Regions from separate parts of the Arthrobacter sp. P1_B3 genome, predicted to be linked through region 2. Evidence: predicted binding sites of a transcription regulator. Region 2 holds the regulator's gene; the other holds the start of a gene.
The links. The regulator LexA, encoded in region 2, represses DNA repair genes until DNA is damaged. The targets are predictions, from matches to a motif close to TCGAACANNTGTTCGA.
Positions count from the first base shown of each region.

Region 1: AC1D2F_RS04265 (hotdog fold thioesterase) is a predicted target of LexA. The motif match lies at 1,754-1,769, and genes of this name have one in related genera.

Region 1 covers NZ_JBFTZV010000002.1:321,107-330,642, reverse strand. The annotation lists gene paaK (phenylacetate--CoA ligase PaaK) at 1-1,106, opposite strand, end outside; gene AC1D2F_RS04265 (hotdog fold thioesterase) at 1,123-1,641, opposite strand; gene AC1D2F_RS04260 (cupin domain-containing protein) at 1,865-2,314, shown strand; gene AC1D2F_RS04255 (acyl-CoA dehydrogenase family protein) at 2,429-3,625, opposite strand; gene AC1D2F_RS04250 (MaoC/PaaZ C-terminal domain-containing protein) at 3,629-4,123, opposite strand; gene AC1D2F_RS04245 (acyl-CoA carboxylase subunit beta) at 4,256-5,839, shown strand; gene AC1D2F_RS04240 (EthD family reductase) at 5,852-6,175, shown strand; gene AC1D2F_RS04235 (EthD domain-containing protein) at 6,179-6,835, shown strand; gene AC1D2F_RS04230 (DMT family transporter) at 6,849-7,772, shown strand; gene AC1D2F_RS04225 (nuclear transport factor 2 family protein) at 7,769-8,308, shown strand; gene AC1D2F_RS04220 (MBL fold metallo-hydrolase) at 8,332-9,384, opposite strand; gene AC1D2F_RS04215 (SDR family NAD(P)-dependent oxidoreductase) at 9,374-9,536, opposite strand, start outside.
Region 2 covers NZ_JBFTZV010000005.1:64,067-73,602, forward strand. The annotation lists gene AC1D2F_RS07020 (MFS transporter) at 1-51, opposite strand, end outside; gene AC1D2F_RS07025 (SseB family protein) at 113-1,045, opposite strand; gene priA (bifunctional 1-(5-phosphoribosyl)-5-((5-phosphoribosylamino)methylideneamino)imidazole-4-carboxamide isomerase/phosphoribosylanthranilate isomerase PriA) at 1,059-1,805, opposite strand; gene AC1D2F_RS07035 (hypothetical protein) at 1,849-2,007, opposite strand; gene hisH (imidazole glycerol phosphate synthase subunit HisH) at 2,008-2,757, opposite strand; gene hisB (imidazoleglycerol-phosphate dehydratase HisB) at 2,754-3,380, opposite strand; gene AC1D2F_RS07050 (histidinol-phosphate transaminase) at 3,451-4,569, opposite strand; gene AC1D2F_RS07055 (LysM peptidoglycan-binding domain-containing protein) at 4,657-5,085, opposite strand; gene lexA (transcriptional repressor LexA) at 5,449-6,198, shown strand; gene AC1D2F_RS07065 (ATP-dependent DNA helicase) at 6,257-8,410, opposite strand; gene hflX (GTPase HflX) at 8,403-9,536, opposite strand, start outside.

The DNA.
Region 1 (9,536 bases), on a different contig from region 2:
TCCAGCTGGAAGTGCGGGCTGAGCTCGGGGATGCGCAGAGCGATCTCCTCGATCTGTGACGGGAACAGGTTCACGCCGCGCAGGATGATCATGTCGTCGCTGCGGCCGGTGATGCGGCCCATGCGGCGGTGCGCCGGGCGCGCGGTGCCCGGCAGCAGCCGGGTGAGGTCCTTGGTGCGGTACCGGATGATCGGCAGCGCTTCCTTGGTGAGAGAGGTGAAGACGAGCTCGCCCGGTTCACCGTCGCCCAGCACCACCGTGGGGTCGAAGGCGTCGATGATCTCGGGGCGGAAGTGGTCCTCCCAGATGTGGCTGCCGTCCTGCGTTTCCACGGCTTCGCCGGCGACGCCCGGGCACATGACCTCGGAGAGGCCGTAGATGTCGCAGGCCTTGAGGTTCATGGTGGTCTCGAGCTCGTGCCGCATTTCCTCGGTCCACGGCTCGGCGCCCAGGACCGCGTACTTCAGCGACGTGGAGGCCGGGTCGATGCCCTGCTTGATCATCGCGTCGGCAATGGTCAGCAGGTACGTGGGGGTGGCCAGGATGGCGTCGGGCTTGAAGTCCTGGATGAGCGTGATCTGGCGCTCGGTCTGGCCGCCGGAGATCGGGATGACGGTGCAGCCGAGGGCCTCGGCGCCGGCGTGGGCGCCCATGCCGCCGGTGAACAGGCCGTAGCCATAGGCGTTGTGCACCTTCATGCCCGGCCGGACGCCGGAGGCGCGCAGCGAGCGGGCCACAAGCTTGGCCCAGTCGGCGAGGTCCTTCTTGGTGTAGCCCACCACGGTGGCGCGGCCCGTGGTGCCGGAGCTGGCGTGGATCCGCGCGACCTCGTGCTGCGGCACGGCGAACATGCCGAAGGGGTACTCGAGGCGGAGGTCCTCCTTAGTGGTGAAGGGGAACTTGCCGAGGTCGGAGAGTTCACGCAGGTCCGTCGGGTGGACGCCGGCCTCGTCGAACTTGCGCTTGTACAGGGGGACGCGGTCATAGGCGTAGGCCACCGTGTGCTGCAGGCGGCTGAGCTGGAGCGCCTCGAGCTCGTCGCGGGAGATGGTCTCCTCGCGGTCCAGGACAGCGTCAGTTGTGGCGGCGGCAGTTTCTTGGGTCATCAGTGGTTCCCTGTTTCTATTTCTTGGAGATGGTGCGGCTGCGGCCGCGGAACTCGGCGATGAGTTCGCCCGGGAGGATATCGGTGGGGAGCTGGCCCGGAAGGGTTGCTGCGGGGGCCGCGCCGGCCGGTGCCGCCGTCGGGATGCCCGCGCCAGGATCGGCGGCGTAGATCTGGATGTCGTACAGCCCGCTGCGTCCTGTGCTGGCGCGGCGGTTCGCGACGGCGGTCAGCACTTGTCCGCGGAAGGCGGGTTTCAGGAAGTTGATGTCGACGCCGGCAGCAACGGTGATGTTGGAGTCCTCGCCCGGGAGCGGATTGGCCGGGTTGCAGGCCAGTGCGAAAGCCGTGTCGCCGAAGGCGAAGATCATTCCGCCGTGGGCCATGCCGAAGCCGTTGAGCATTTCCTGCCGGAGTCTCATGCGGATCGTGGCATGCCCGTCGTCCAGCGCGAGGACTTCGATGCCCATCCATTCCGAGGCGTAGTCGTCTTTCAGGATGGGGTGGGTGCCCCCGGAAACCGTCAGTTCAGCCATGCGTCGTTGCCTCCAGCTTTATTTACCGAATGTTCATTAGGTAATCCCATTTTGGACCAAGCTGTCAAGGGCCGGTAGTCGTTGGTGCTACTGCTGGGACCGAGATGCATAAACGAACAAGCGTACGTCTTGACTCGCTGGTGTGAAGGACACATACTGAATTCGGGCCCCGGCTGCAATGACGAAACCGGCGGCAACTCAAGAACCTTGGAAGGGATTTGCCATGACTGAAGTGGCCTTTGACATCAACCGCAACGTGGACCTGTTCCGTGTGAACCGGGCAGACGAACTGGCCGCCGCGCCGGGACAGACGCTGAATGCCCGCCGCATCTCCGGCGTCAGCAAGGAAAGCAGTCCCGTTGAGCGACTCTGGTTCGGCAAGGTCTTCACCGGTCCCGGGGAGATCTCGGATGCCCATCACCACGGGGAGGCCAACACGGGAGGCTATGTGCTCAAGGGCCGTGGCTTTATCCGCTACGGCGAGGGCTACGGCCAGATCGTCTACCTGGAAGAGGGTGACTTCGTCTTCGTGCCGCCGTTTATGCCGCACATCGAAGGCAACGCCAGCATGACCGAGGAACTGGTCTGGATGACCACCCGCACGCCGGACAACATCGTCGTTAACCTGCGCGACCAGGACGTCGTGGACCTTGAAATCGACTACCGGTCCTGATTTCCCCCAACAAAAGGGCGGCTACCGAAAGGTAGTCGCCCTTTTGTTGTCGTTGGTCCAAATATAGGGCGGCTACCGAGCAGGTAGCCGCCCCATGTCGTGGCTAGGTGCCGGTCAGAAGGACCGGGGAAGTCCCAAGTGCTTCTCGCCGATGTAGTTGCGCGTCATCTCGTCAGTAAGCGGCGCGAACGTGTACAGCCGGGCATCGCGGAAGTAACGCTGCATGGGCAGGCCGCGGAAGAAGCCCCAGCCGGCCATGACCCGCATGCCAACATCGGTGGTGGTGGTTGCCGCGTCGGACGCTGCGAGCTTCGCCATGGCGGACCAGGTCTCATTGGTTCCCTCGCCGCCGTCGGACGCTTCTGCCGCCTGGCGCAGGAGGAGCCTGGCGGATTCAATTTTCACGCTGGCATCCACCAGATTGTGCTGGAGCCCCTGGAAGGAGCCCACGGGGCGGCCAAAAGCGTGCCGCTGACGTGCCCATCCGACGGCGGTTTCCATGGCTCCGCGGGCGATCCCCAAAGCCACCGCGGCCCCATTGAGCCGTTCGCCGTTGAGCGTATCCAGAACCTGGCGGAATCCCCTGTCCAGTTCACCCAAGACGTTCGCTGCCGGGACCCGCACGTCGTCGAGGTAGACGTCGCACTGCGCGAGGCCGCGGATGCCCATGGTGTCGATGGTTTCGGTCCTGATCCCGGGCGTGGAGCGGGGGAGCAGGAACATGGTGATGCCGTCAATGGCGGAGCGGGTGGTTTCGCTGGTCCGGGCCAGGAGGATCAGGTAGTCCGCGTCCATCGCACCGCCGATCCATTTCTTCTGTCCGGAGATGGAGTAGCTACCGTCCTCCAAGCGGGTGGCGTTGGTCTTCATGGCCCGGGCAACGTCAGTTCCGCCGTCGGGCTCGCTCAGTCCGAAGGACATCTTGGCTTTGCCGGCATGCAGCGGAGCCAGGAACTCTTCCTGCTGCCGGCGATTGCCGTAGGTGTGAAGGAGCTGGACGCCCATGTACTGGACCACCATGCTCACGGCCACCGATGTGGGGCCGGCGCCGAGTTCCTCAAGAACCACCGCCTGCGCCTGGTGTTTGGGTCCGCGGCCGTGGAGCTCGCCGTCGAGCTTGATCAGACCGGCGGCGCCAATCTCGCGGTATAGCTCGACGTCGTATTCTTCGGCTTCGTCGAACTTGTTGAGCCGCTCCGGCGTGACGTGCTCGGCGAGCATGGCGCGCACACGTGTCCGCAGCGCTGCGAATTCGTCGGGCTCGGAGATTTCGGCCGGCGGTGCCGGGCGGAAATTGTCCTGGATTGTCATGGCCTACTTCCTTTTCATGATGAAGCTGCTGCTGAACGTCATGACGGTGGAACCGTCCTGTTTCAGTACGGAGTAATCGATTTTCCAGATGCCCTGGTCCGGCTTTTTGGTCTCGCGCGCCATGGCTACCGTGGCCTCAACATGGATGGTGTCCCCGATGAACACCGGGGCGAGGGCACGGACCTCATCCAGGCCCAGCCATGCGACCACGTTGCTGAAATACCCCGTTTGGGTCATCAGGCCCAGGCCCAGGGACATGGTCAGCGGCCCGTGGGCGATGCGCTGTCCGAACGGCGTCGTTGCCGCATAGGTTTCATCCAGGTGCAGGGAGACGAGGTCGCCGGTGAGGCCCGCCCACTGGACCAGATGTGCATCCGTGATGGTCATACCTGCCGTGCGGACCACGTCGCCTGCCACCAGATCTTCCCAGTAGTGGTCAGGGCGGCCTTTGGGTTGCGGCAGGGTGGTGCCGGCCAGTTGGGGATCGATGCTGTGCATGTCTCTCTCCTGTTCGGGTGGATGAGGTCGGAGCCTAGGGGAATCGTAAGTCCACCTGGAATAAGACTAGACTAGCGAACGCTTGTTCGTATACTAATAAAGGACAGCAACTCGAATTCCTGGAGGCCCAACATGAGTGAAGCTACGATCGTCGCCCCCGCGCCGGTGTCGGACATCGAAGTCCCGGCAGCAACCGTGCACGAACAACTGACCGAGAAGCTCGCTTCGGCCCGCCTCGGTGGCTCAGAGAAGAACCGCAAGAAGATCACCGAATCAGGAAAGCTCCTCGTTCGGGAACGCCTGGCAATCCTGTTCGACGACGAAAACTACATCGAGGACGGGCTCCTCGCCCGCTATGAGGAAGGCCTGCCCGGTGACGCCGTCGTCATCGCGTTCGGCCGCGTTGACGGGCGCGAAGTGTGCGTCATCGCTAACGATTACTCCGTCAAGGCCGGCACCTGGGGCAACCGCACGTTCGAAAAGATCACCCAGGCGCAGAAGAACGCGGATGCCGCCGGCATCCCCATCGTTTACCTCTTCGACTCCGCCGGTGCCCGCATCGACGAACAGTTCGAGAGCTTCGCCGGCCGCCACGCCTGGGGCAACATCTTCTACAACCAGGTCCAGATTTCCGGTCGTGTTCCCCAGGTTTGTGCCCTTTTCGGCCCGTCGCCTGCGGGTTCGGCCTACGTTCCGGCGCTCTGCGACATGACCATCATGGTCCGCGGGCACGCAACCGCCTACCTGGGATCACCCCGCCTGGCGGAAATGGTCACCGGCGAGAAGGTGACGCTGGAGGAAATGGGCGGCGCCGAGATGCACTGCACGGTCTCCGGCCTGGGCGACGTCCTGGTGGAAAGCGACGAGGAAGCCCTCAACGCAATCCGCGTCTGGCTGTCCTTCCTGCCCGCAAACTGGGAAACCCCCGCGCCGCTGGCCCCCGCAATCGAGCCGCGCCCCGGACGCACCCTGCAGGAAATCGTTCCGCTGCGCGAGGCCGAGGTCTTCGACATGGAGGAATTCGTGGAATCCCTCGTGGACGAAGGATCCTGGTTCCCGTACAAGGAGTTGTTCGCTCCCGAGATGCTGACCGGCTTCGCCCGCATCAACGGCCGGCCGGTGGGGCTGGTGGGCAACCAGCCCAGGCACATGGGCGGCTCCATCTTCCCCGACTCCTCGGACAAGGCTGCCCGCTTCATCTGGATCTGCAATGCCTACAACATCCCCATCGTCTTCCTGGTGGACATCGCGGGCTACATGATCGGATCTGCCGTGGAGCGCCAGGGCATCATCCGGCATGGAGCCAAGATGATCTTCGCCGTCTCTGAGTGCCGGGTTCCGAGGATCACGGTCCTGGTCCGCAAGGCCTACGGTGGCGGCTACCTTGCTATGTCCGGTGCCCCCATGAACCCGGACGCTGTCATCGCGCTGCCCACGGCCCGTCCCGCACTGATGGGTCCGGATGCCGCAGTCAACGGCATCTACTACAACCAGATCCACGAGATTGAGGATCCGGCAGAGCGCAAGGCGTTCATCCTGGCTAAGCAAGCCGAGTATGCAGAAGGCATCGACGTCTTCAAGATCGCCAACGCGAACGCTGTAGAAGCTGTTGTCCCCGCCAACGAGCTGCGCGCCGATCTGACCAGGCGGCTGGGCCTGTACTCCAAGCGCAAGATGGTCCCCGTGGAGCGGCGCCAGGCCGTCACCCCGGCCTAAGGCACGCGGCACATGATTAAGGTAGTGGCCGTTATCAAAGCCAACCCGGAGCTGACCCGGGACGAGTTCCTGCACTTCTGGAACGTGGAGCACCCGGCCTATGTGCGCAAGCTCCCAGGCATCCTCCGGTACCGGCAGAACCCTGCGATCGAGCACCGGAAGCCCTGGCCGTACAGCGGCATGGCAGAACTTTGGTTCTGCTCGGTGGCCGACGTCAAGGCCGCCTACGCAGGCCCTGAAGGCAAGGAGCTGTTCGACCACGAGCACCACTTTTTGGAGAGTGTCGAATGGTTCTTGGCCGAAGAAGTCGACGTGCCGCTGGCCGTGGAGGACTGACCTGTGCCCAAACGCATCACCTACCTGGAGAAGCGGGACGGCCTGGCCCGGAAGGACTTTCGCACGCACTGGTCCACGACGCACGCCGAGATTGCCCGCGCCCTGCCCGGTGTGACGGACTACCGGCAGAACCATCTGCTGGAATCCGCGCCGGGGCTCGGGGCGGGGCTGTACCGTGTGGACGGCATCGTTGAACTGTGGTTCGCCGCCGACGACGTCGTACACGCCGGCTTCGACTCCGCGGTGGCGGACCGCCTGATGGTCGATGAGCAGGAATTCCTCAGTGGCCTCACGGGGGGACCGGTGACCGCCGGCGCGCCCCACGCCCCGTGGCCGTTCAAGCTTTGGGTGCTGGCACGCTGGCGCGACGGAACTGACAACGACTTTGACGCGGTTGACCGCTGGGCGGGGCCGCTGTCTGCAACATTCGACGGCGCCCTCGGCCGGGCCGTGAACGTGCTCGTTCCCGGGGCGGATCTGTTGGTCCGCGCGGCGCTGCGCCGGGAGGAACATATTCCGGAGGTTGCCATCTCCTTCGGCTTCGCCGGCGAGGCGGCCGCACGTGCCGCCGCCAGCATGCTGCCGGCCCACGTGGACGGGGTCCAGGGTATCCTGACCGGATTGTATGCCCGCGTCGCCGAGGAACTCGTCATTATCTGATGGAGGTCCGGCGATGACGCCAGTCGGCGGTGTGGTCCGCTTCGTCCTGCTCGGCGCTGCGTGGGGCTCCAGCTTCCTGCTGATGAACCTGGCGGTGCAGGGGCTTTCCCCGGGCCAGGTGGTCCTCGGACGGCTGGTCCTCGGCGCACTGGCGCTGACCCTGCTTCTGCTCGTGATGCGGCGGCCGTGGCCGCGGCAGCGCAAGCTGTGGTCGCACCTGGCGGTGACCGCCGGCGTCGGCTGCGTCCTGCCGTTCCTGCTGTTCGCGTGGGCGGCCGAGCGCATTCCCAGCGGACTCTCCAGCGTCCTGAATTCCGCCACGCCGCTGGCCACCGCGGCTGTCACCGCGCTGGCCCTGCGGCAGGAGAAAGTCACGCCGCGGAAGACCGTCGGCATCGTGGCCGGAGCCGCCGGAATCCTCGTGGTGCTCTCGCCGTGGCGGTTCTACGCCGCGGACGCCGTCGATTTGTGGGGGCAGATGGCTTGCCTCGCGGCCGTGCTGTGCTTTGGCGTCGTCTTTTCCTATACCAAGAAGTACGTTTCGCCCTACGCGGCGGACCCCATAGGGGTCCCGGCGGTCCAAATGGTCGCGGCGTCGCTGATGATGCTGGTCCTGGCTCCGCTCATTGCAGCCGGGGAAATCTCGCTGACGGCCCCGGTGGTGGTCGGCATGCTGCTGCTGGGTGTCGTCAGCACCGGCCTGGCATATGTCTGGAACTTCCGCATCATCGCCGAGTGGGGCGCCACGGCGGCGTCGACCGTCGCCTACATCACCCCGCTCGTAGGGGTGGCGCTCGGCGCGGTGGTGCTCCGGGAGGAGGTCAGCTGGAACCAGGTGGTCGGCGCTGGGGTGGTTATCGGCGGGATCGTCCTGGCCCAGTCAAGGCCGAAAGCGCCGGAGAAAGCCCCAGACGGGGAGTTGGAGGAAGCAACGTGAACACGCCCCGCTGCACAAGCACGCCCCACGATTGCGGGGACCCCAGGAGCTTTGAGGACATCAGGAATCTGAAGTCCGACTATTTCCGTCACGTTGATGCCAAGCGGTGGTCGAGCCTCCGCGCCCTCTTCCACGCCGATGCAAGGTTCCGTGGATTTCCCTTCGCCGCGGACGACGCCGACGGGTTCATCGGCGGCGTGTCAGGCTTCCTCGAGGGCGTCGAGTCGGTGCATCAGGGTTTTATGCCCCGCCTGGCCGTCACGGGCGACGGCGGCATCCGCGGGATCTGGTCGATGCATGACTACTTGGTCTGGGCCCGCGACAGCAGGCCTTACCGGGGCGCCAGCATCCCCGGACTCTACGGAATCCGGGGATACGGCTTGTACGAGGAGGAATACCGGCGGCTCGACGGGCAATGGCGGATTGCTGCCATGCGGCTGGTGCGGACCAGAGTTGACCTCCTGGTGGGTGAACCCCTGCAGCTCCCCGGCCAGGAGTTCGGCGCACCGGACCCTGACTGGATGCCCCGAACCTGACCCCAGGCACCTGAACGGCCGCCTTAAACCACCGGGGTCAGCCCCGGCACCCCCGCGTGGACGCCGGAGGTTGCCAGATACCGGATGTGGGCGGCCGTCTCGCTCAAGGCCAGCCTGAACTGCAGCGCGCCAAGCGACTCCCAGCCCCGGGACCATGTGAGCTGCCGGGCCACCTCGTGCACCGTGGGCGCGCCCTTGCCCAGGACGTCCAGGACTTCCCGTGAACGCTCCGCAATGTGCTTTTCGAGGACCCTTGCGCGGTGGCCCACGCCACGGAACCGGTATTCGTGTGCAGGGCAGACCTCGTAGTGGTCGTTGCCCGCGATCCGCTGCAGCGACTCAATATTGTGCCGCAGCGGATCGGTGTCGCCGCGGATCTCCAGGGACACGTTGGGGGAGATGCGGGGGAGGACATGGTCGCCGGACAACACCAGTTCGCCGTCGTCATCCCACATGCAGATGTGCCCCGGGGTGTGGCCCGGTGTTTCCATAATGCGCCAGTTACGTCCGGCCGCGGCCAGAGTGTCCGCATCGCCCAGCCGCCGGTCGGGGTCGGCGAGGCGCCGCATGTCGTGGAGTCCCTGAGGGCTCATGGCGGCTTCGGCCACCCGCCCCTCGGGGACGCCCCAGGTCCGCATGCGCTCGCGGTCCCGTTCCGATTCCGCATGGGCGTCATCGAACGCGGAGATGTGCCGCCGTTCCTGTTGCCCCAAAGCGATCCACGCGCCGGAGCCCCGCGCAAGGCGCGCCGCCATCCCGAGGTGGTCGGTGTGGAAATGCGTGGCCACGATCCCGCTGATTTCACGCGGCCCCACGTCCAGACGGCCCAGGGCAGCCATCAGCTGGCCGTGTCCCCCGTCGCTGTCAAAGCCGGGATCCACCACCACGCACTCATCGCCATCGAGCAGCACGTAGCTGAGCGTGTAGCGCATCGGATTTCCGGGAAAGGCAACCGGAACGCTGTGGACACCGGGCGCCACTACCTCCACCGGCGGGAGGACGCGGCGTTGCCAGGCCTCCTTCTGGGCGGTCCCGGTGATGGTGATGCCGTTGGTCTGCATCGTCTTAGTCTGCATGGTTATTGAAAAGCGAAAAGAGTCTGGTGGCGCCGCCGTCGATCAGGAGGTCCGCGCCGTTGATGTTGCGGGCGTCGTCCGTCAGCAGGTACGCGATCATGGCGCCGATTTCGGCGGGGTCAACGATGGTCTGGGTGGGGACGCGGCGGCGT
Region 2 (9,536 bases):
CCGCCTGATGGGCCGGACGGCCAGCAACTGACGGTAAAGCGCGAAGTTCACGGACTACATCCTTCTGGTACTGCCACGGCAGCACCGGGAAGTCCCCCCGTTGGGCCGTCAGCTATGGTGCTGCGCGCTGCAGCTTGACCTCGATCGAATCAACCCGCTCGGCAAAGATTTCATTCCGGGCCCAGGCGTTGTTGAGGCCAGCGACGATGGACTGCACGCCGGCGGCGTCGAGCCCGTCTTCAAGGTAGAGGACCACACGGAGTTCCGGGCCGGCTCCCCCACCGGGGAGCCGCCTGCCATCGGCCGTGGCCGAGGCAACTCCACCCCCAGGATGAATTTCAACACGGCGGACCGCCGGAAAGCTAACTGCGCCCTCCCCGAGGGCCCCTGCGAGGTCCGGATCGGCGTACGACGGCGTCCAGGTCTGCTGCTGGGCGAGGGCCCAAACCGCCGGCCTGCGCACCACGAACGTCAGGTCGGAGCCGGGATCGAGCACCAGCAGCTCGGCGCCTTCCGCGACCGCGGACAGGGCGGCGCGGGCCGCGTACACGGCGACCGGCCTGGCTTCCGGGTGCCACGCCTTCAGTGCCGCCGCCGACGTGAACACCGGCATGGCGGTCCGCCCGTCCGGCGCCTTGAGCGTCACGAGGGCCATGTCGGCCTGTTTGTCCGAGTGCAGCTGGTCCCCGTGGGGCCCGGCCGCGGCCTCGCCCTCTTCGGCGAGCTGGGCGAGGATTGGCACGAACACCCGGGCGGTGGCAAGCGCGGCCACCACGGCCGCCTCGTCGCCCGTGCCCGCGGCGAGGCCGGCCAGCGCCGCCAGGTAGCCGGCGTCGGCGGTGCCGTCGTCGTCCTCGAAATTGTGGATCTTTGCGTCATCGCCGGACAGACTGCGGCCCGCCCAGGGTTGGCCGGCGGAGTCCGTGGCCCCGCCGGCGCCGGCAAGGGCGGCCGCGATGTGTCCGGGCAGATGCCGGACCGGACCGGCCCCGGTGCCCGGCTGCGCTGCGTCATGGGAGTCGTGGGGATCGTGGGTGTGCGTCATGGGCACTGACCGCCTAGCGGCGGCCGGCTGCGTCGAGGGCCTCAGGCAGGGTGAAGTTGCCGTTGTAGAGGGCCTTGCCGATGATGGCGCCTTCGACGCCGAGCGGCACCAGGGAACGCAGGACCAAGAGGTCCTCAAGGCTGGAAATGCCGCCGGAAGCGACCACCGGTTTGCCGGTCTTCTCGACCATCTGGCGCAGGAGTTCGACGTTGGGGCCCTGGAGCGTGCCGTCCTTGGTCACGTCGGTGACGACGTACCGGGCGCAGCCGGCGTCCTCGAGGCGGCCGAGCACCTCCCAGAGGTCCCCGCCTTCCTTGGTCCAGCCCCGGCCGGCGAGGGTGGTGCCGCGGACATCCAGGCCGACGGCGATCTTGTCGCCGAAGCGTTCGATCACCCGGGCCGTCCACTCCGGGTTCTCCAGTGCCGCGGTGCCCAGGTTCACGCGGGCAACGCCGAGGTCGAGGGCTTTCTCGAGGGATTCGTCGTCGCGCAGGCCGCCGGAGAGCTCCACCTTGATATCGAGCCGGCCGACGACCTCGCGCAGGAGCTCGGCGTTGGAGCCGCGCCCGAACGCGGCATCCAGGTCAACCAGATGCACCCACTCAGCCCCCTGCTGCTGCCAGTTGAGGGCGGCCTCCAGCGGGGTACCGTAGCTCGTCTCGCTGCCGGCTTCGCCCTGCACGAGCCGGACGGCCTGGCCGTTGACGACGTCGACGGCGGGCAGCAGCTCAAGTACGGGCAGCGGGGTTTCGGTGGTCATCGTGGAGTCCTCAGCTTGGGGATGGTAGTTGGGAGCGGGGCCGTCAGGCCGCCGGCAGGGTCAGGAGGTAGGCAGCCAGCAGCGACATTCCGGCCAGGATGTAGAAAACGATCTGCACCCAGAGCGGACTTTTCTGCTGCCGGAAGGAGATCGCGCCGCCAACCAGCAGGCCGGCGACGCCCATGAGCACCAGGGACCACATCTAGGCGGTCCGTTCCGGGGCTGCGGTTTGTTCCGGGGACGTGGGGCGCAGGCCCTGGACCCAGTTGCGCAGCAAGCGGGCGCCGGCGTCGCCGGACTTCTCCGGGTGGAACTGGGTGGCGCACAGCGGGCCGTTTTCCACAGCCGCGATGAACGGGGCACCGTGGTCGGACCAGGTCACCAGGGGCGCCGCCATCCTCGGCTGGATGACGTCGAAGTCCCAGTGCTGGACACCGTAGGAGTGCACGAAGTAGAAGCGCTCGCCCTCGACCCCGGCGAACAGCTTGGACCCCTCCGGGACGGAGACGGTGTTCCAGCCCATGTGGGGCACGACGTCGGCCGGCAACAGCTCCACCTTGCCAGGCCACTCCCCCATGCCCTCGGCTTCCGTGCCGTGCTCGACGCCGGCCTCGAACAGCACCTGCAGTCCGACACAGATGGCCAGCACGGGGCGGCCTCCGGCGACACGGCGGCCGATCATGCGGATGGCGTCAACGGCTTTGAGTTCGCGCATGACGGTTTCGAAGGCGCCGACACCGGGGACAACGAGGCCGTCGGCGTTGAGGACGTCTTCGGGCTTGGAGCTGAGGATGACCTCGGCGCCGGCCCGCTCAAGCGCGCGGACGGCGGACCGGACGTTCCCGGAGCCGTAGTCCAGCACCGTGACGGTGGGCTTGCCCTCCGGGGACACCGGCTTGGTCGCGGCGGCGGGGTCGATGATGGCCCCGTCGCGAAGCAGCGGGCCGGTCACAAAGCACCCTTTGTGGACGGAATGCCCTCGACGCGGGGATCCGGTTCGACGGCTGCGCGCAGCGCCCGGGCAAAGGCTTTGAACTGGGCCTCGACGATGTGGTGGGGGTCGCGCCCGGCAGTGACGTTCATGTGCAGGCAGATCCCGGCGTGCAGCGTGATCGCCTCGAAGACGTGGCGGGTCAGGGAGCCCGTAAAGTGGCCGCCGATCAGGTGGTATTCCTGGCCTGCCGGCTCACCGGCGTGGACCAGGTACGGACGGCCGGAGACGTCTACGACGGCCTGTGCGAGGGCCTCGTCCAGGGGCACGGTCGCCTCGCCGAACCGGCGGATCCCGGCCTTGTTCCCCAGGGCGGTCCGCAGAACCTCGCCGAAGGTGATGGCCACGTCCTCGACAGTGTGGTGGACATCGATGTGGGTGTCGCCGGTGGCCTTGACGGTCATGTCAATCAAGGAGTGCTTGCTGAGGGCGGTCAGCATGTGGTCGTAGAACGGGACCGACGTGCTGATGTCTGAAACGCCGGTGCCGTCCAGGTTGATCTCGACCAGGACCGAGGACTCACTGGTGGTCCGTTCCATGCGTGCGGTCCGGCCCTCGGCGGCGGTGGATCCCGTGTTGCTCATGTAGATGTGTCCTTTGGAAGAAGGCAGGGTGTTGGGCAGTCTGGCGGGGCGCTCGGGCTCCCCACCAAGTCTAGGCCTGCGGCTTTGCGGAGCCGTTCAGGATGCGTTCAAGCGCCTCAAGGAAGGCTGTGGTTTCTGTCTCAGTGCCGGCGGTCACGCGAAGGTGCCCCGGGATGCCGACGTCGCGGATCAGGACACCGGCGTCCAGCATGTCCTGCCAGACCGCGTGGGGGTTTTCCAGGCCGCCGAAGAACACGTAGTTGGAATCGGAGGCGGCCGGGCTCAGGCCCAGCCGCGTCAGTTCCGCCACGATCCGGTCGCGCTGGCGCTTGATGTCCTCGACGTCGGCCATGAGCGCTCCCCGGTGGCGCAGGGCGGCCAGGGCCGCGGCCTGGGTGATGGCGGAGAGATGGTACGGGAGACGGACCAGGCGCAGGGCGTCCGCGACTTCCGGTGCGGCGGCCATGTAGCCAAGCCTTGCGCCGGCGAGGGCGAAGGCCTTGCTCATGGTGCGCGAGACGATGAGCCGCTCCCGGCCAGGCAGCAGGGTGAGCGCGCTGGGCGTGCCGTCGTGGGCGAACTCGTGGTAGGCCTCGTCAACGATCACGATGGTTTGACTGGCTTCGCCGGCGTCATAAACGGCCTCGACGACATCAAGCCCCAGCCCCGTACCGGTCGGGTTGTTCGGGGAGCACAGGAAAACAATGTTGGGCTGAAGCTCGCGCACCTGCCGGGCCGCCGATTCCGCGCTGAGCCCATAGTCCGCGGCGCGGGCACCGACGATGTACTCCGTATCCGTGCCGGAAGCCAGCAGCGGGTACATCGAATACGTCGGAGGGAACCCGAGGGCCGTCCGGCCGGGGCCGCCGAATGCCTGGAGAATTTGCTGAAGGACTTCGTTGGATCCGTTCGCGGCCCAGATATTCTCCGCGTCCAGGCCGTGGCCAAGGTATTCGGCGAGGGCCTCGCGCAATTCGGTGAACTCGCGGTCCGGATAGCGGTTCAGCCCGGCAGCGGCGGAGCTGACGGCCTCGGTGATCGCCGCGCGGACATCGGCCGGGACACCATGGGTGTTCTCGTTGACGTTGAGCAGGATGGGGACGTCCAGCTGCGGCGCACCATACGGACGCAGGCCACGCAGATTGGTTCGGAGGGGCAGTCGGTTGAGGCGCTCAAGCTGGTCAGTCACGTGACCAGTTTAAGTGGTAGCGGGACGGGCACTGAAACTGTGACGTCCGCGACTGCACTTGGGGGATGTCGCTTGGCTTGGCGGGTACTACTTGGACGGGACGAACAGCTGCTGGCCCGGCATCACACGGGCGGCGTCCAGGTTGTTCAGCTGCGCGATATCGGCCACGACGTCGCGGGGATCGCGCTCCGGAGCCAACGACCCTGCAATGGCCCAGAGGGACTCCCCCGGCTGCACCGTCACGGTGACAGTCGGCGTCAGCGAGAGCTGGTCAGCGGAATCCGCTGCTTTCGCGGGAGCGTTGAGGAATCCGCTGAGCGACAGGATGAACGCCGCCAGAAGGATCAGCGGGACACCGAAGAAGACGAAGCGTCCGCGCTGGGTAAGCCGCAGCGGCGGCTGCTTCGGCCGGCGGCCGGAAACCGCGGCCCCCGCCCCGCTGCGGTTGTGATTCGTGACGCCCTGAACAAAGACGCCCTGAACAAAAGTGTCTTGAAACGCGCTTGAAGCTGACATGAACTGAGCCCTCCTGGACCATACGGTGCCGCCCGGCGTACTCCACGTACTCGCCGCCAACCGGCCGAACCTTCGAACATAGAACCGAACAGCGGATCCGAAGTGGAAACCTCGAAATCGAACACATATTCGAACCTTGCTCGTTCTGTTTTAGCACTTACTAACGAACGATGTCGAGACTCGCTAGAACAAATGTTTGAAAAAGCCCTGCGGCTGGCCTATTTTTGAGGGACAGGACAACCACTAACGAACTCCCTGTGTGAATTCGTTAGTAGTTGATCAGCAGGGTCTGACATTTCAGGCCGGAAGGTCCCGGTGACAGCAGCCACGGCAGCCGGGCGGAACGGAAAGGCGTTGGCGAACATGGCAGCACAAGCCACCGGCGGCAGGGCCACCTCACGGAGCCCGCAGCCCGCCCGGGCCCCCAAGAGCCTCACCGTCCGGCAAAAGAAAATCCTGGAGACCATCCAGCGGTCCGTCACGGACAAGGGCTACCCGCCCTCCATGCGCGAGATCGGCGACACCGTCGGCCTCGCCAGCCTGTCGAGCGTGACCCATCAGCTCTCCCAGCTTGAAAAGCTCGGCTACCTGCGGCGCGATCCGAAGCGCCCGCGGGCCATGGAAGTGCTCATGCCGCTGACCCTGGACGAGGGGACCACACCGATTTCGGGTGTCGGGAAGTCCAGCGGCCTGCGGGCCGTCGGCGGCCTCTCGGTGTCTGAGCTCGCCAGCGCCACCGACACGGCAATGGTGCCGTTCGTCGGACGCATCGCCGCCGGCGGACCCATCCTCGCGGACCAGGTAGTGGAGGACGTCATGCCGCTGCCCCGCCAGCTCGTGGGCCATGGCGAACTCTTCATGCTCAAGGTGGCTGGCGACTCGATGATTGATGCCGCGATCTGCGACGGTGACTGGGTGGTTGTCCGCCGCCAGGGTGACGCCGTGAACGGCGACATCGTTGCCGCCCTGCTGGACGACGAAGCCACGGTCAAGACATTCCGCCAGCGGGACGGCCACACCTGGCTGCTGCCGCAAAACACCCAGTACGAACCCATCCTCGGCGACCACGCCGTCATCATGGGCAAGGTCGTCTCGGTACTCCGCTCCCTCTAACCATCCCCGGCGAGGCCGCCGGCTTCAGTCCCGGCCAGCTCCCGCTTCAACGTGGGACTCAGCCGTTCGCGGAGTCCTTCGCCAGGCGCTCCAGGGCAGCCATGGCTATCGATGAATCGGTGGTGGGCCAGAACGGCGGAAGCGCGGCGCGGAGGAATCCGCCGTAGCGCTCCGTGGACAGCCGCGAATCCAGCACTGCCACCACGCCCTTGTCCGACGTCGAACGGATCAGCCGTCCGGCGCCCTGCGCGAGCCGAATGGCGGCGTGCGTGGCCGAGACGGACATGAAGCCATTGCCGCCCGCCTGGGCGACGGCCCGCGAGCGTGCCGTCATCAGCGGGTCGTCCGGCCGCGGGAAGGGAATCCGGTCTATAACCACCAGCCGGCAGGACACCCCAGGAACGTCGACGCCCTGCCAGAGGGACATTGTGCCGAACAAACAGGTGTCCGGCTCGTCGGCAAATTGCCGCACGAGCGCCGTCATGGTCGACTCCCCCTGGCACAGGATGCTGAGGCCCAGCCGGGGCCGCATGGCCTCGGCGGCTTCCTCCGCCGCGCGCCGCGAGGAAAACAGGCACAAGGCACCGCCACGGGAAGCGCGGATCAGCTTCTCCAGCTCATCCAAGGCCTCGGGGGAAGTCCCGCGGCCGGGTTTGGGCAGGTGCCGGGCGACATAGAGGATACCCTGCTTCGGATAGTCGAACGGGGACCCGACGTCGACTCCGGTCCAGCTCGGGGCGCCATTGCCAACGAGGCCGAGGCCTCCGGCTGCAGGCTCGAAGGCAGCGCCAATGGCCAGTGTGGCCGAGGTCAGGATGACGGTGTGGTCCGCGAACAAACCCTCGCGCAAACGCCCCGCGACGCTCAACGGGGCAACATTGATCAGGGCCGGCGCGCTCTCGTCCGGCTGGGAGTAGCCCTGCACCGGGTCGAAGCTGCTGTTGCGGGAGAACCACACTACTTCGCGGTTTTCGCGCGCGGCCAGGAGGCGCTCACAGAGTTCCAGGATGACCATCAGGCGTGAGCGCGCCAGCTGGCGTCCGCCGTCGGCCGTCGTGGAGCTGTCGCCCTTGGAATCGGACAGGGCGGCGCGGCACGCGTCGCGCAGCTGGTCGATGCAGTCCAACTGCCCGCTGTTCAGGCCGTTGGGCATCAGCCCGCTGGGGACCCCGTCGATGGCCAGCTCCAGGTGGGCCGCGGCATTGTTCAGCGCGTCCACGGTGATGCCCGTATGTTTCCGGGCCCCGGACGCGGCGGCGTGCACCATCGCCACGGAGAGCTGACCTGAGACCGCGCCCGTGACGCGGTCCTGAAGTTCGTGCGCCTCGTCCACCACCACGACGTCGTACTCGGGCAGCACCGCCAGACCCTCGAAGGCGCTGACGGCGAGCATGGCGTGGTTGGTGACCACGACGTCGGCGTCGGCGGCGTTCTGCCGTGCCAGCTCGCTGAAACATTCGGCCGCGAGCGGGCACTTCTGCGCGCCGAGGCACTCCATGGAGGTAACCGAGACCTGGCGCCAGGCCCGGTCCGTGACGCCGGGCATGAGCTCGTCGCGGTCCCCCGTCGCGGTCTCCTCGGCCCATTCGCGGAGGCGGACGACTTCCTTGCCCAGCTGGGAGGACGGCCCGCCAAGCGCGGCAGCGAAATGCGGCACGCTCGTGTCCTCGCCAAGGGAAAACAGCTGTCCCTCGGAAGGTTCTTCGGACGGGAAACCGCCCTCGAGTTTGTGCCGGCACACGTAGTTGGACCGGCCTTTCACCAGGGCGACCTTGACGGGCCGTTCCAAGGCAGGGGTGATGGTCTTGAGCAGCCTGGGCAGGTCCCGGCCCACGATCTGCGTCTGCAGCGCCAAGGTTGCGGTGGACACCAGGGTGGGCTTGTTGCTGGTCAGCGAATGGGCGATCAGCGGAATCAGGTAAGCCAGCGATTTGCCGGTGCCGGTGCCGGCCTGGACCAACAGGTGGTCGCCGCTGTCTATCGCGCGCGCCACCTGCCGGGCCATTTCGTGCTGGCCATCGCGGCTCTGGCCGCCCATGCCGGACACGGCACGGTCGAGAAGTTTCACCACGAACTCCTCGCCGGCCGCACCGGCAACCGAATCGGCGTCTGCAGTTCCCGCGTCCGCGGGTTCAGCGTCGGGCAATTCAACGTCCGCAGGTTCAACGTCCGAAGGTTCGGCCTCAGCCCTGGTCACCGCTGCCTCAGTCATTGCTGATGAAGGGATCCAGTTCAGCGGCGAGTCCTTCACGCACCATCACCACGGCACGGGTTCCGGTTTCCTCATGGTCGAGGCTGAGGATCTCGGCGTCGGTCTCGTGAAGCTTGCTGAGCAGGTCCCCGCGGTTGTACGGGATCAGCAGTTCCAGCTTCACGCTCGGCCGAGGAATGCCGTCGCTGATGGCCTTGAGCAGCTCCGGAATGCCTTCACCGGTGCGGGCCGAGACCACCACGTGCCGCGGCTCCCGCTGCTTGAGCCGCTCCACCACGAACGGGTCTGCGGCGTCGGCCTTGTTCAGGACAATGATTTCCGGAACCTTGCGCGCGTCGACTTCGCTGAAGACCGTACGGACAGCGGCGATCTGGCCTTCGGGGTCCGGGTGCGAGACGTCCACGACGTGCAGGATCAGGTCCGAGTCGGCCACCTCTTCCAGCGTGGAGCGGAATGCTTCCACGAGCTGGGTGGGCAGGGACCGGACAAATCCCACGGTGTCCGCCAGGGTGTATCCCAGCCCGTCAGCGGTTTCGGCCTTGCGGACGGTCGGATCCAGGGTGGCGAACAGGGCGTTTTCTACCAGGACCCCGGCGTCGGTGAGCCGGTTCAGCAGCGAGGACTTCCCGGCGTTGGTGTATCCGGCGATCGCCACCGAGGGCACCGCATTACGACGGCGGTTGGCCCGCTTCGTTTCCCGGGCAGGCTTCATGGCGGCGATTTCGCGGCGCAGCTTGGCCATCCGGGTGCGGATCCGGCGGCGGTCCAGTTCGATCTTGGTTTCACCGGGACCACGCGAGCCCATGCCGGCGCCGGCGCCGCCCACCTGGCCACCGGCCTGGCGGGACATCGACTCGCCCCAGCCACGCAGGCGCGGCAGCAGGTATTCCAGCTGGGCCAGTTCCACCTGCGCCTTGCCTTCACGGCTCTTCGCGTGCTGCGCGAAGATGTCCAGGATCAGGGCCGTGCGGTCAATGACCTTGACCTTGACGATGTCCTCCAGTCCGCGCCGCTGGGACGGGGCCAGTTCGGCGTCGACCACTACGGTGTCGGCGCCGGTGGACATCACGATGGCTTTCAGTTCCTGCGCCTTGCCGGAGCCGAGGAAGGTTCCGGGATCCGGCTT